Regions from separate parts of the Micromonospora sp. NPDC053740 genome, predicted to be linked through region 1. Evidence: riboswitches for the same ligand, from Rfam matches in the RefSeq annotation. Region 1 holds a riboswitch; each other region holds the start of a gene.

The links. Region 1 has a riboswitch for cobalamin ahead of cobN (cobaltochelatase subunit CobN). Riboswitches for the same ligand answer to the same signal wherever they lie in the genome.
Region 2: another riboswitch for cobalamin. It lies ahead of bluB (5,6-dimethylbenzimidazole synthase); the one in region 1 lies ahead of cobN (cobaltochelatase subunit CobN).
Region 3: another riboswitch for cobalamin. It lies ahead of AB0K35_RS24135 (ribonucleoside-diphosphate reductase subunit alpha); the one in region 1 lies ahead of cobN (cobaltochelatase subunit CobN).

Annotation. Positions count from the first base shown of each region.
Region 1 covers NZ_JBFASO010000010.1:92,097-96,329, forward strand. Annotated here, with positions in the region: gene AB0K35_RS24900 (maleylpyruvate isomerase family mycothiol-dependent enzyme) at 1-380, shown strand, start outside; gene AB0K35_RS24905 (DUF4367 domain-containing protein) at 377-1,108, opposite strand; gene AB0K35_RS24910 (RNA polymerase sigma factor) at 1,101-1,556, opposite strand; gene AB0K35_RS24915 (hypothetical protein) at 1,812-2,147, shown strand; cobalamin riboswitch at 2,579-2,708, shown strand; gene cobN (cobaltochelatase subunit CobN) at 2,988-4,233, shown strand, end outside.
Region 2 covers NZ_JBFASO010000001.1:970,798-975,030, reverse strand. Annotated here, with positions in the region: gene AB0K35_RS04285 (serine hydrolase domain-containing protein) at 1-175, opposite strand, end outside; gene AB0K35_RS04280 (class I SAM-dependent methyltransferase family protein) at 358-996, opposite strand; gene AB0K35_RS04275 (PadR family transcriptional regulator) at 1,156-1,479, shown strand; gene AB0K35_RS04270 (PspC domain-containing protein) at 1,483-2,010, shown strand; gene bluB (5,6-dimethylbenzimidazole synthase) at 2,319-2,948, opposite strand; cobalamin riboswitch at 2,977-3,177, opposite strand; gene metH (methionine synthase) at 3,442-4,233, shown strand, end outside.
Region 3 covers NZ_JBFASO010000009.1:313,823-318,055, forward strand. Annotated here, with positions in the region: gene AB0K35_RS24130 (enolase C-terminal domain-like protein) at 1-1,380, opposite strand, end outside; cobalamin riboswitch at 1,812-2,029, shown strand; gene AB0K35_RS24135 (ribonucleoside-diphosphate reductase subunit alpha) at 2,222-4,233, shown strand, end outside.

The DNA.
Region 1 (4,233 bases):
TCCAGGAGTTGGCCGTCCACACCTACGACGCCCAGCTCACTCAGGGGGTCGCACAGCCGCTGCCGACGGACGTCGCGGTCGAGGGAGTCGACGAGTTCCTGACGACGGTCGCGGCGACGACCGTCGCCTGGCCGTTCAAGCCGGCGACCATCGACCTGCACACGACCGAGGGCCGCTCCTGGCGCCTGACCCTCAACGCCGACGGCGTCCGCTGCGACGACCTCGCCGCCGACGCGCAGCCAGGCGACATGGCGATGCGAGGCGCAGCGAGCGACATGGTCCTCTACTTCTACGAGCGAGTCCCACTCGACGACCTGGAGACGACCGGCGACATCCAGCCGATGGAGCAGCTCGCAGACTGGGACCCGAACGCGTACTAGCCCAATGAGCGCGCGATCTCGATCGCCTCGGCCTTGGTGAGGGTGCCCTCAAGCCGGTAGCTGACGTCGTTGTCCTGCCAGATCAGGGTCGAGCCGGCAAGCCGGGCGGTCTCCCGGCGGATTCCGCCCGCCCGGTCCACGTAGGACAGGATGTGCGGGCCGTCGACCCAGACGGCGAAGTCGCCGTTGACCTGGACCCAGTTCGCGCCCGGCGGGATGACCTCCTTGTGGAAGGCCAGGTCGAGGCGACCGTCGAACGCGTCGACGCGTAGCGCGCCCCCGTCGTAGAGCAGCGTCGCCACCCGGTACCGCCCCGTGGCGTCCGGGTCGGCTATCAGCACCTGCTCGGGCGTGCCCAGCATCGCCGGCAGGCGGATCGGAAACCGCACCGACCGTTGGGCCTCGTCCAGGGCGACGGCCCGCTGCCCGGGCAACGGCGAGGCGGTGCCGCCGGGAGGCGTCGGGGTGGGTGAGGTGGCGATGCTGACCCCGGCGAAGCGCAGCAGCCCCGTGACGACGTCGGCGATCGCGGCCCGCGTCGGCGGCAACAGCGCCACCAGCAGGGCGACGAGCGCGACCGCGGCGAGCGACCGCCACCGTCGCCGCCGGGGCGCGGGCGCGGGCGCGGGCGTGCCGAGTCGTACGCGGACGCGGGCGCTCACGTCGGGCGGATCGGGGGTGTCCAGCCAGGCGGACAGGTCGCGCAGTTCCCGTTCGAGGTCACCCATGCCGGACCTCCTCACGGTCGAGCAGGCCGCGAAGCTTCGCCAGCGCCCGGGACGTGCGCGACTTCACAGTGCCCCGGGGCCAGCCCAGAGCCGACACCGTCTCCTCCTCGGTGAGATCGAGGAAGAAGCGGCAGACGATCACCTCGCGGTCCCGTACCGGCAGTTGTCGCAGTGCCTGCACGAGCGACGCCCGGCGCTCACCGGCGAGGACCGCGCCGACCGCGTCGTCCTCGGCGACCTCGGACGTCGGGTCCGCTGCCGCCGCCCGCAGCACGAGCCCGTCGCGCCGACCACGGGAGCGGTGCAGGTTGCGGGTCTCGTTCGTGACGATCGCGAGCAACCACGACCGGAAGGACGCGTCACCCCGGTAACGGGACAGCTTCCGGTACGCCTTCACAAACGCCTCCTGGATGACGTCCTCGGAGTCCGAGCCCGCGCCGAGCAGCACCGCCGTCCGGTACGCGGACGCGGTGTGCCGGGCGACCAGGAGGTTGTACGCCTCCAGGTCACCCGCCCGAGCGCGGGTGACGAGCGCCTCGTCGTCCAGGGGAGCCTCCGTTTCGGATCACACTCATGACACCGCCCACCCGCCGTGGGTTCCACCCGGATATCCCGACGCAGGTCAGCTCTCTCCCATCCGGCGTGCAGCGTATTGCCAGGAACCGGTGCTGCACTGGAGGGACGTCGAGGAGAGGGGCCGGGCATGAGCTGGTTCAACCGCCGGTCACGGGGCGCCGAGGTGACCCCGACGAAGCTGGATCGGGAGGCGACCCGCGACGACCTCGCGGCGCTGGAGGCGTTCGTCGCCACCCGGCGCGGGGTGGAGTTCTACCTGGAACCGGAGACGACCGCGACGGACACCACGGTGATGGCGATCGCCCACGACGGCGAGTGGATCCGCCGTCGTACCGGAACGCCCCGCGCGGCTGGGACCATCGCCCGCAAGCACGCGGTGCCGCTGTACGAGGCGGCGCGCACCGGCTACCCGGAACGGATGCGGACCTGGAGCCGGGCCCACCCGGAACGCCACGCCCGCTGAGGCCAGGTCAGCGCGGCTGGGCCGGCGCGGGTGCGCGCGAAGCGGTGGCGCGGGCCTGCACCCGCCGGAATTCGGGTGAGGTGACAGGGCCTGATGCCCTCCCCGGGATTGATCGCGGACACTGGTGGGGCGTTCGCCGATCCCAGGTGATGGTGTCGGCCGACGCCGCGCTGCCGGATGATCGGCGCAGGCCAGAGTTCGTTCGGACGTCCTTTGCTCTGCTTACCTATGCGCACCAGGAACGGAGCGTCACTGGTGCCTATAGGTAAGCAGAGCAAAGGACGTCGGGCATTGAGCGGGGGCATTGCGGCATGCCGATTCGCGCTCGCACCAATCGCTGAAGCCCGATGGGTTCCGTCCGTCTGGTAGGGCGGGACCGGCGTTGACCGGCGGCGCGAGGGTGTGGCAGCATTCGCGGCCTGACGGCAGTGAAGGAAGTCGGTGCGATTCCGACGCGGTCCCGCCACTGTCACCGGGGAGCGATCCCCCCTCGTGAGTCACGGCCGTGCGTCTGCGGTTGGAAGGCCGGGGGAGAGCGTCGATCCGGAAGCCAGGATACTTCGGCCGTCGGGACGTACCCCAGGGCGTGGACACCCGAGGAGGACCCGATGACGCATAGCGTCTTATTCATCGACGATCATCGTCGTATTGCGCTCCAGGCAGCGCGCTCCAGGGACATCGGCCACCGGCACCGCTGAGCTGATCGCCCGCCGCTGACCGGCCCCGACGCACGCGTCGGTGCGCCGTTCGCCCGGGCCGTCGTACCGGCTGACGCCGAACCCACCCGCATCGCCCGGTCGCCCCCCTGAGGGCCCAGGGCGTCACTTTCCGGAGCCTGCCGTGCGCATCCTGCTGCTGTCCACCGCCGACACCGACCTGCTGGCCGCCCGCGCCAGCGGTGCCGACTACCGGCTGGCCAACCCCGCCAGAGTCGCCGCCGACGAGGTGCCCGCCCTGCTCGACGGGGTCGCCCTCGTCGTCGTACGGCTGCTCGGCGGTCGGCAGGCGTGGCCGGACGGCCTCGCCGCGGTGCTCGCCACCGGCGTGCCGACGGTCGTGCTCGGCGGTGAGGCGCTGCCCGACGCGGAGCTGATGGCCATCTCCACAGTGCCGTCCGGGGTCGTCACCCAGTCGCTGGCGTACCTGGTGGAGGGCGGTCCGGACAACCTCGGGCAGTTGGCCCGGTTCCTCTCCGACACGGTGCTGCTCACCGGCGAGGGGTTCGCCGCACCAGCGCCCACCCCGGCGTACGGCGTGCACGGCGACCACCCCACCGACCCGGACCGGCCCACAGTGGGGATCGTCTTCTACCGGGCACACGCCCTGGCCGGCAACACCGGTTTCGTCGACGTGCTCGCCGACGCGGTCCACCAGGCCGGCGGCAACCCGCTGCCGATCTTCTGCGGCTCGCTGCGCGGACTGACCGCGGGCGCCGGCCCACTCGGGCTCTTCGCCCGCTGTGACGCGCTGCTGGTCACGGTGCTCGCGGCCGGCGGTGCGGTCGCCGCGGATGCCTCCGGTGGCGGCGACGAGGACGCCTGGGACGTCGGCGCCCTGGCGGCCCTGGACGTGCCGGTCATCCAGGCGCTCTGCCTCACCAGCACCCGCGCGCAGTGGGCCGACAGCGACGCCGGCCTGTCCCCGCTGGACGCCGCCATGCAGGTCGCCATCCCCGAGTTCGACGGTCGGATCGTCACAGTGCCGTTCTCGTTCAAGCAGATCGACGCCGACGGGCTCTCGGTATACGCCGCCGACCCCGAGCGGGCCGCCCGGGTCGCCGGGATCGCGGTGCGCCACGCCCGGCTGCGGTACGTGCCGCACGCCGACAAGCGGGTCGCCGTGGTGCTCAGCTCGTACCCCACCAAGCACTCCCGGGTCGGCAACGCTGTCGGGCTGGACACCCCGGCCTCGGCGGTCCGGCTGTTCGCCGCGCTGGCCGAGGCCGGCTACGACCTGGGTGACGCGCCGCCGCCCGACGACGGCGACGCGCTGATCCACGCCCTGATCGCCGCCGGTGGTCACGACGTGGAGTGGCTCACCCCGGAGCAGTTGGCCGCCGCCGAGGCCCGGATACCGGGGACGACGT
Region 2 (4,233 bases), on a different contig from region 1:
TGCCATCCGGCACCCTGCCGTCCACAGTTCCCCACCCGTCCACCCACACAGGACGGCCATCACGCACCACGGCAGCGACGACCGAAGGCGCCCGGCCCGCTACCTGACCAGTGGCCAGCCGGTGAACCAGCGCGCGCCGGGTTTCGGGTAGCAGCGGCGTCGGGATCGGTGACATGCGGGCAAACCTACCGGTGGCCCGCACGGCCCGTACCGATCCGACGCGTCCGGATCTGCCGCTGATGAGCGTGGCGTCCGTGACGGCGGACAGTGAGGCCGTGCCCGTGGGAACAGGTCGGGCACGCCGGGCAGGGCACTGTGATCACCTCGCGGCGACATATAGCCATCGCGATCGGCCACTCACGCGGTGAAGGTGAAGATTCTGCCGGTGGGTCGCGCCTGCTGAGGTTGTCCGTGGAACCGATGAGCGCCGACAGAGAACAGCACGTCAGGTGGTGCGTGGAATGCCTCCTCGGCGAAGCCGGCGTCGGTGAACCAGCCGCGTATCGCCGGGGTGAGGTCGGGACTGCGGCGCGTCCTGGTCCAGATCACGGTTGCGTCGGCTGCGCACAGCCGCGGCAAGGCGTTGATCGTTGCTCGCACGTCGCCGTCGCTGATATTGCCCAGCACCCCGGCGAGAACGACCAAATCGGCAGGGGCGGCCCTGCGGTACGCGGCGAAGTCGCCAGCATCGGCTTGGGTGGCGGTGATCCCGTTGAGACCAGCGGCGGCGATGCCCATCCGGGCGGCGGCCACGTTGCGAGGGTCGTACTCGATCAGCTCTGCGCATACCCGGTCGGCGTCCGACCGCGACGCAAGGGCGCCGATGAGGTCATGCCCTTGTCCCGCGCACACGCTGACGATCCGGAGCGAGGAGTCCGGCCGGTGGTCAAGCCATTCGCTGATGTGCTGCTGAACGAGCCGAAGCCTCCGCGACAACGGCGATGTGTCGTCGTCGTAGGGCAGGTGCCAGTCGTGCCAGTCGATAGCGGCAGTCACCGAAGCCATGCTGCCACGACCGGCGGAGGCGGTAGGGCGGCGTCGGCTCCTGCCGAAGAGCCCCTGCCGATCCCGGCCAGAACTCACCCGCACAGCGCGGACCGGAGCCCGCAGGTGCTCCATCTTGCAACAGGTACCTTGCTCTGGCAAGGTAGCATCATGCAGACCGATCCAAAGCTCGTAGCCTTGCGGCGCGGCCTGCTCGAACCACTCGTACTGGCTGCGGTCGAGTCCCAGCAGCGGTACGCGGCGGAAATCCTCGCCGCGCTGCAGGAGGCAGGCTTCCCCGCGCAGGAAGGCACGCTGTACCCGCTGCTGAGCAAACTCCGGCGAGACGGGCTTGTGCACCACGAGTGGCGTGAGTCGCCGTCAGGACCGCCCCGGAAGTACTTCTCCTTGACGGATGCCGGCAGAGGCCAGCTTGCCGCGTTCCGCGAGTACTGGAACGAGCTGACCCACGTCATTGACTCGATTGGACGATGACCCATGACTGAGCCGATATCCATTCGCCTCACCGGGCATGTCGCGGCCTTCCCGGCCACCAGCGAAGCACGCGACGCCCTGCGGCGGTACCTCGACGATGCGCGGAGCGCGCTGCGCTCCGACCCAGACGCTGACGAGATCGTCCGAGATCTCGAGTGCGCGATCGGCGACCGGTTGAGCGCTTTCACAGGCTTGGGCGACGCTTCGGTGACCGGTGCCCAGATGACAGTGATCCTGGCTGAGCTCGGGCCGGTGAGCCCCGCACGCCCCTCGCCGCCTTCACCCGAGGGGAGGTCGCGTGGCCGGTTCTGGCGCCGGATCGATGAAGGCAAATGGTTTGGCGGCCTCTGCCTCGGGATCGCGGCGTACGGCGGGTTCCGCGTCGACTGGGTACGAACCGTCGTGCTGCTGTTGACCGTGCTCACCGGTGGACTACTGGCAGTGCCGTACCTGGTCCTGCTGCTCGTCCTGCCCGCCGTCCCGACGGTCGCCGACTATGAGCGTCAACGTGACGCACCGCGATACGCCTGAACCGAGCGAACGGAAAAGAGGGAGTCCGAAGCGCGCTGTTGTCGCTCAGCAATCCACCGTGCCACAGCCCGACCAGGCCCCCGCCGGATCCCACCACCTTCCGAACATGCGCGATCAACTGAGCTCTTCTGCCGCCGCTGACAAGGCGCGGCGATCGGGGGCGTGCTCCCCGATCGACCGCTGCCGGTGCCGCGTGGCGAGATGGTGCCGTGCCCCGGGTTATGGCTCACGGGTTGACTGGTGGCGTGGGTCCGCCTCGAACATGCACGCCGGTTGCCTGGCGCGGGAGCGCCGCCACAACCACTCGGTCACTCCGTCGTCCAACGATCGTGGTGGATCACCGATGACACCGGGCTTCGCTGGCGCCAGCCGTGCCGCTCCAGGTCCGGCGTCTGCTCCAGATGGGTGACCGGGCCGAGGCAGAGCCACGCCACCGGGCGGACGGTGGCCGGGATGCCGAGCAGGTCGCGTAGGAACGGCTCCCGGTAGAACGAGACCCAGCCGACCCCGAGTTGCTCGGCGGTTGCGGCCAGCCACAGGTTCTGGATCGCCAGACAGACCGAGTAGAGGCCGGCGTCGGCGATCGCGTGACGGCCGAGCACGGCCGGCCCGCCCCGCTCGGGGTCGTACGTGACGACGACTGACATCGTCGACTCCCGTACGCCATCGATCTTGATCCGGTTGAAGCGTTCCGCCGCCGCACCCTCGAGAGTGGCCGCGAAGGTGTCCCGTTCCCGCTCCACGTGCCGGTGGAACTCCTGCCGCAGCTCGGGATCGCGGACCAGGATGAAGTCCCAGGGCTGGGAGAGGCCGACGCTCGGCGCGGCGTGCGCCGCCGTGAGGACCCGGTTCAACGTCTCGTCGGGGATCGGCGCCCCGGTGAACTGGGCACGTACGTCCCGGCGGCGGTGGATGGTCTCGTAGAGGCCGGTGTCCAAGGCAGGCTCCCGCTGCGCTCGTGCCCCTGAGGGGGCGATGACGCGAGGCCGGTCTTCGGACTCCCGGATCTACGCTGGTCACCCGCCTTCCCAACCCCGCAGGGTCAGTGGCTGCGTCTGGTACGCGTGGGTGGCAGCTCCCCGGTCACCGCGGCGGGCCCGTGCCGGACTCACACCGGCTTCCCGATTCTCCCCACTCGCGCAGGGCACCTCGCAACGTTTGTGCCACCGCACACGATAACGGTCCCGACGAACATGGGAGGCCCCGGCGCCGCATCGCCAGTGATGGGCGTGGGCTCGTCACGATCGGGCATGGCGCGTGACCGTGGCGGCCAGACGCCGACGCCGTACGGGGACCTCCAGGCGGACGGGTCGGGTAGCATCTGCCTGTCGGGTCGAGAGGCGCTGCGACGGGCGGAGCCCGCCACGCTCGGCCCCCATCTCTTCGACAAGGGCGCCTCCGAGCTTCGGAGGCGACCGCTTGAGCGCGTTATTGAGCCAGAAAGACACCGCATCGTCGCTGCGGCAGCTGATGTCCCAGCGCGTTCTGGTGTTGGACGGCGCCTGGGGAACGATGTTGCAGGGCGCGCAGCTCACCGCCGCGGACTATCGGGGCGACCTGATTGTCGACCATCCGCAGGACGTCAGCGGTGATCCCGACCTGCTCAACCTCACCCGACCGGACGTCATTCTGGACGTACACCGGCGGTATCTGGCCGCCGGCGCCGACATCACCACCACCAATACGTTCACGGCGACGAGCATCGGCCAGGCCGACTACGGGCTCCAGTCACTGGTTCGTGAGATGAACGTTCAGGGCGCGCGGCTGGCCCGGCAGGCGGCGGACGAGTTCGGTGGCCGGTTCGTGGCCGGCTCGGTCGGGCCGCTGAACGTGACGCTGTCGCTGTCGCCGCGGGTGGAGGACCCGGCGTATCGTGCCGTCGACTTCGACGCAGTGCGCGCGGCGTACGCGGAGCAGATCTCGGCCCTGGCCGAGGGCGGTGTCGACCTGCTTCTGATCGAGACGATCTTCGACACGTTGAACGCGAAAGCCGCAATCGCCGCGGCCCGTGAGGTCGCGCCGCAGCTGCCGCTGTGGATCTCCGTGACCATCGTCGACCTGAGCGGCCGGACCCTGTCGGGGCAGACCGTGGAGGCTTTCTGGCGCTCGATAGAGCGGGCCGATCCGCTGGTCGTCGGCGTGAACTGCTCGCTGGGCGCGGCCGAGATGCGCCCGCACGTCGAGGAGCTTTCCAAGATCGCCGGCACCTACGTGGCGTGTCAC
Region 3 (4,233 bases), on a different contig from region 1:
GGCCTTCCCACCCGCGATCACGTACGCCGCCTCCGGAGATGACACGGTAGTCGGGTCTGTCGTCGCCCAGTAGTGGCCGTCGGGAAAGCGGTAGAGCGCTACCGACTCCTGACGCATCCGGGTGGAGTAGCCGGGCTGGCTGGGCAGAACGTATCCGCTGCCCGTGCCGGTGTCCCGGATGATGCAGGGATCGGTGAAGTGCTCGTGCAGGTGGTCGACGAACTCGGTGACCCGGTTGGTGAGGTCCCCCGAGATCGCGACGTAGTCGAGCACCGACACGTGCTGGACCATCTCGCACAGCCCGACACCGCCGGCGTGCGGGCACACCGGGACGTCGAACTTCGCGGCGAGCAGCAGCACGGCGACGATCTCGTTGATGCTGGCCAAGCGGCCGGTGTCCAGTTGGCAGAAGTCGATGGCCTCGGCCTGGAACAGCTGCTTGAACATCACCCGGTTGTGGCAGTGCTCGCCGGTGGCGACGCCGATCGGAGCGACGGCGCGGCGGACGGCCGCGTGGCCCAGGATGTCGTCGGGGCTGGTCGGCTCCTCGATCCACAGTGGTTTGAACTGGGCGAGGGCGGTGACCCAGTCGATGGCCTGACCGACGTCCCACACCTGGTTGGCGTCGATCATCAGGTTGCGATCCGGCCCGAGGATCTCCCGCGCGATCGCGCATCGCCTGATGTCGTCGTCGAGGTTGGCGCCCACCTTGAGCTTGACGTAGCCGTAGCCGGTGTCCACCGCCTCCTGGCACAGCCGGCGCAGCTTGTCGTCGCCGTAGCCGAGCCAACCCGCCGAGGTGGTGTAGGCGGGGTAGCCGGTCCGGTCGAGCTCGGCGAGGCGGGCCGCCTTCGTGCCCTCCTTGGCCCGCAGGATGGCCAGTGCCTCGTCCCGGGTCAGCGCGTCGGACAGGTAGCGCAGGTCCGCGATGTCGACGAGTTGCTCGGGGGACATGTCGACGAGCAGCCGCCACAGCGGCTTGTCGGCGACCCGGGCGACCAGGTCCCACGACGCGTTCAACACGGCCGCCAGGGACAGGTGGACGACACCCTTCTCCGGCCCGAGCCAACGCAGTTGCGAGTCGGAGGTGAGGAGGCGGTAGACGGCGCCCATGTCCGCTGCCATCGTCGCCACGTCCAGGCCCACCAGAAGCTGTGCCTGGTGGACTGCCGCCGCCGCGACGATGTCGTTGCCTCGACCGATGGTGAAGGTCAGGCCGTGCCCCGCGAGTGGCGCGCCCACGCCGTCGACGCCGTCGGTGTGCAGGACGACGTAGGCCGCCGAGTAGTCGCCGTCCTTGTTCATGGCGTCTGACCCGTCAGCGGTCAGGGAGGTGGGGAAGCGGACGTCTTCGACGGTGACGGCAGTGATCTGCGGCATGCGTTCCTCGCCCGGCTAGGCTAAAGATCAGATGATCACAGGGAGTATACGGAGCGCCGCTCCAGCCCGTCAACGATGTCGATCACCGTGGGCCCGCAGACGTATGATGTTTGCCTCGCCGGGTCGATCCGCCTCACCGTCCATCGTGCCCGTTGACGGGCGAAGGTGGCAGGGTGGCGAGCCCGTGGAGATCGGGCGTTCAGCCCACCTCAAGGCATAGGCAGTGGCATATGGGTGCGGTCTGCGGCACCGTGGCCTCGATACGCCACATCCCTGTCGAGTGTCGACACCAGCGCGCAGGGCCCCGTCTCCGGTGCCTGGCGTCGGTCGACGGGGTGTTGTCGGCCGGGGTGGTGACGGTGGTCACCGAGTCGGCCACCGACACGCCCGAGACCGACATGTGGGGTGTGACAACGGCTGCGTCCCTATATATGGTGTCGAGCGCAGCTGGTTCGGCCGCTCATCCGGGGCGGTCGAGGCAACAGGGAACCCGGTGGAAATCCGGGACTGTCCCGCAGCGGTGAGTGGGAACGACCGCCGTCATCAGCACTGGGCCATCAATCGGCCTGGGAAGCGACGGCCAGTAGGAGACCGGCGAGCCCGGTCGTGCCCGCGAGTCCGAAGACCTGCCAGCGCGCCGCGTACCCGCATCCGGGTGGCGCGGCGGTCCGAGGCCGCGTGGGACGGCTGACGCCACCTGACCCACGCCGGGCTGGCGTGGCGTCCGTCGGTGTCTGTCTCCTTGCGTCCGGGCCACCAGGTCTCGAACTCCGAGGAGCGAGTGGTGACAGTCACCGAGGTAGTCCCGGCCAGCGGCGACGCGACAGCGCGGCGGACGCCGATGCAGGTCCGCAAGCGCGACGGCGGCACCGAACCCGTGGACGTGAACAAGATCGTCCGGGCGATCGAGCGGTGGGCCGACGACCTGACCGACGTCGACCCGATGCGGGTGGCCACCCGCACCATCAGCGGGCTCTACGACGGCGCGACCACTGCCGAACTTGACCGGCTGTCCATCCAGACCGCCGCCGAGATGATCGGTGAGGAGCCGCAGTACTCGCGCCTCGCCGCGCGATTGCTGGCCGGCTACGTCGACAAGGAGGTGCGTCGACAGGGCATCACCTCGTTCAGCGCGGCGATCCGGGTCGGCCACGCCGAGGGCCTGATCGGTGACGACACCGCCGCGTTCGTCGCCGCACACGCCGCGACGCTCGACCACGCCATCGACCCGGACGGCGACCGCCGGTTCGAGTACTTCGGCCTGCGCACCGTGTACGACCGCTACCTGCTGCGCCACCCCATCAGCCGACTGGTGCTGGAGACCCCGCAGTACTGGCTGCTGCGGGTGGCCTGCGGCCTGTCCCGGACGGCGGACGAGGCTGTCGACTTCTACCGGCTGATGTCCAGCCTGGCCTACCTGCCCAGCTCACCGACCCTGTTCAACTCCGGCACCCGGCACACCCAGATGTCCTCCTGCTACCTGGTCGACTCCCCGCTCGACGAGCTGGACTCGATCTACCAGCGGTACGCCCAGGTCGCCAACCTGTCCAAGTTCGCCGGTGGCATCGGCATCGCGTACTCCCGGGTGCGCTCCCGGGGAGCGCTGATCCGGGGCACGAACGGGCAGTCCAACGGCATCGTGCCGTGGCTGCGCACGCTGGACGCGAGCGTCGCCGCTGTGAACCAGGGTGGCCGACGCAAGGGCGCGGCCTGCGTCTATCTGGAGCCGTGGCACCCGGACATCGAGGAGTTCCTGCAACTGCGGGACAACACCGGCGAGGACGCCCGACGCACCCACAACCTCAACCTGGCCAACTGGATCCCGGACGAGTTCATGCGGCGGGTCGAGGCCGACGAGCCGTGGTCGCTGTTCGACCCGCACGAGGTGCCCGAGCTGCCCGACCTGTGGGGCGAGCGGTTCGACGCCGCGTACCGCCAGGCCGAGGCGCAGGGTCTCTACGTGCGGCAGGTCCCGGCACGGGAGCTGTACGGGAAGATGATGCGGACCCTCGCCCAGACCGGCAACGGCTGGATGACCTTCAAGGACGCCGCCAACCGGCTCTGCAACCAGACCGCCGAGCCGGGCAACGTGGTGCACCTGTCGAACCTCTGCACCGAGATCGTCGAGGTGTCCAGTGACACCGAGACCGCCGTGTGCAACCTCGGCTCGGTGAACCTAGCCGCCCACCTCACCGCCGGCGGCATCGACTGGGAGCGGCTGCGCGCCACGGTACGGACCGCGGTGACCTTCCTCGACCGGGTCATCGACATCAACTACTACCCGACCGCGCAGGCGGCGGCGAGCAACCCCCGCTGGCGGCCGGTCGGACTCGGGCTGATGGGCCTACAAGACGTCTTCTTCGCGCTGCGGCTGCCGTTCGACTCGCCGGCCGCCCGGGAGCTGTCCACCCTGATCAGCGAGGAGCTGTACCTGACCGCGCTGGAGACCTCGGCCGACCTGGCGCGCGACTTCGGCGCGCATCCGGCGTACCCGCAGACCCGGGCCGCGCGGGGCCAGCTCCAGCCCGACCTGTGGGGTGTCGAGGGTACGCAGACCGCGCGGTGGGACGCGCTGCGCGAGCGGGTCGAGGCGTACGGGCTGCGCAACTCGCTGCTGGTGGCGGTCGCGCCGACGGCCACCATCGCCTCGATCGCCGGGTGTTACGAGTGCATCGAGCCGCAGGTGTCCAACCTGTTCAAGCGCGAGACCTTGTCGGGGGAGTTCCTCCAGGTCAACACCGCTCTGGTACGCGAGCTGAAGGCCCGCGGTCTGTGGACCGAGCGGATCCGTTCGGCGATCAAGCGGGCGGAGGGGTCCGTGCAGGAGATCGCCGAGCTGCCGGCCGCCGTACG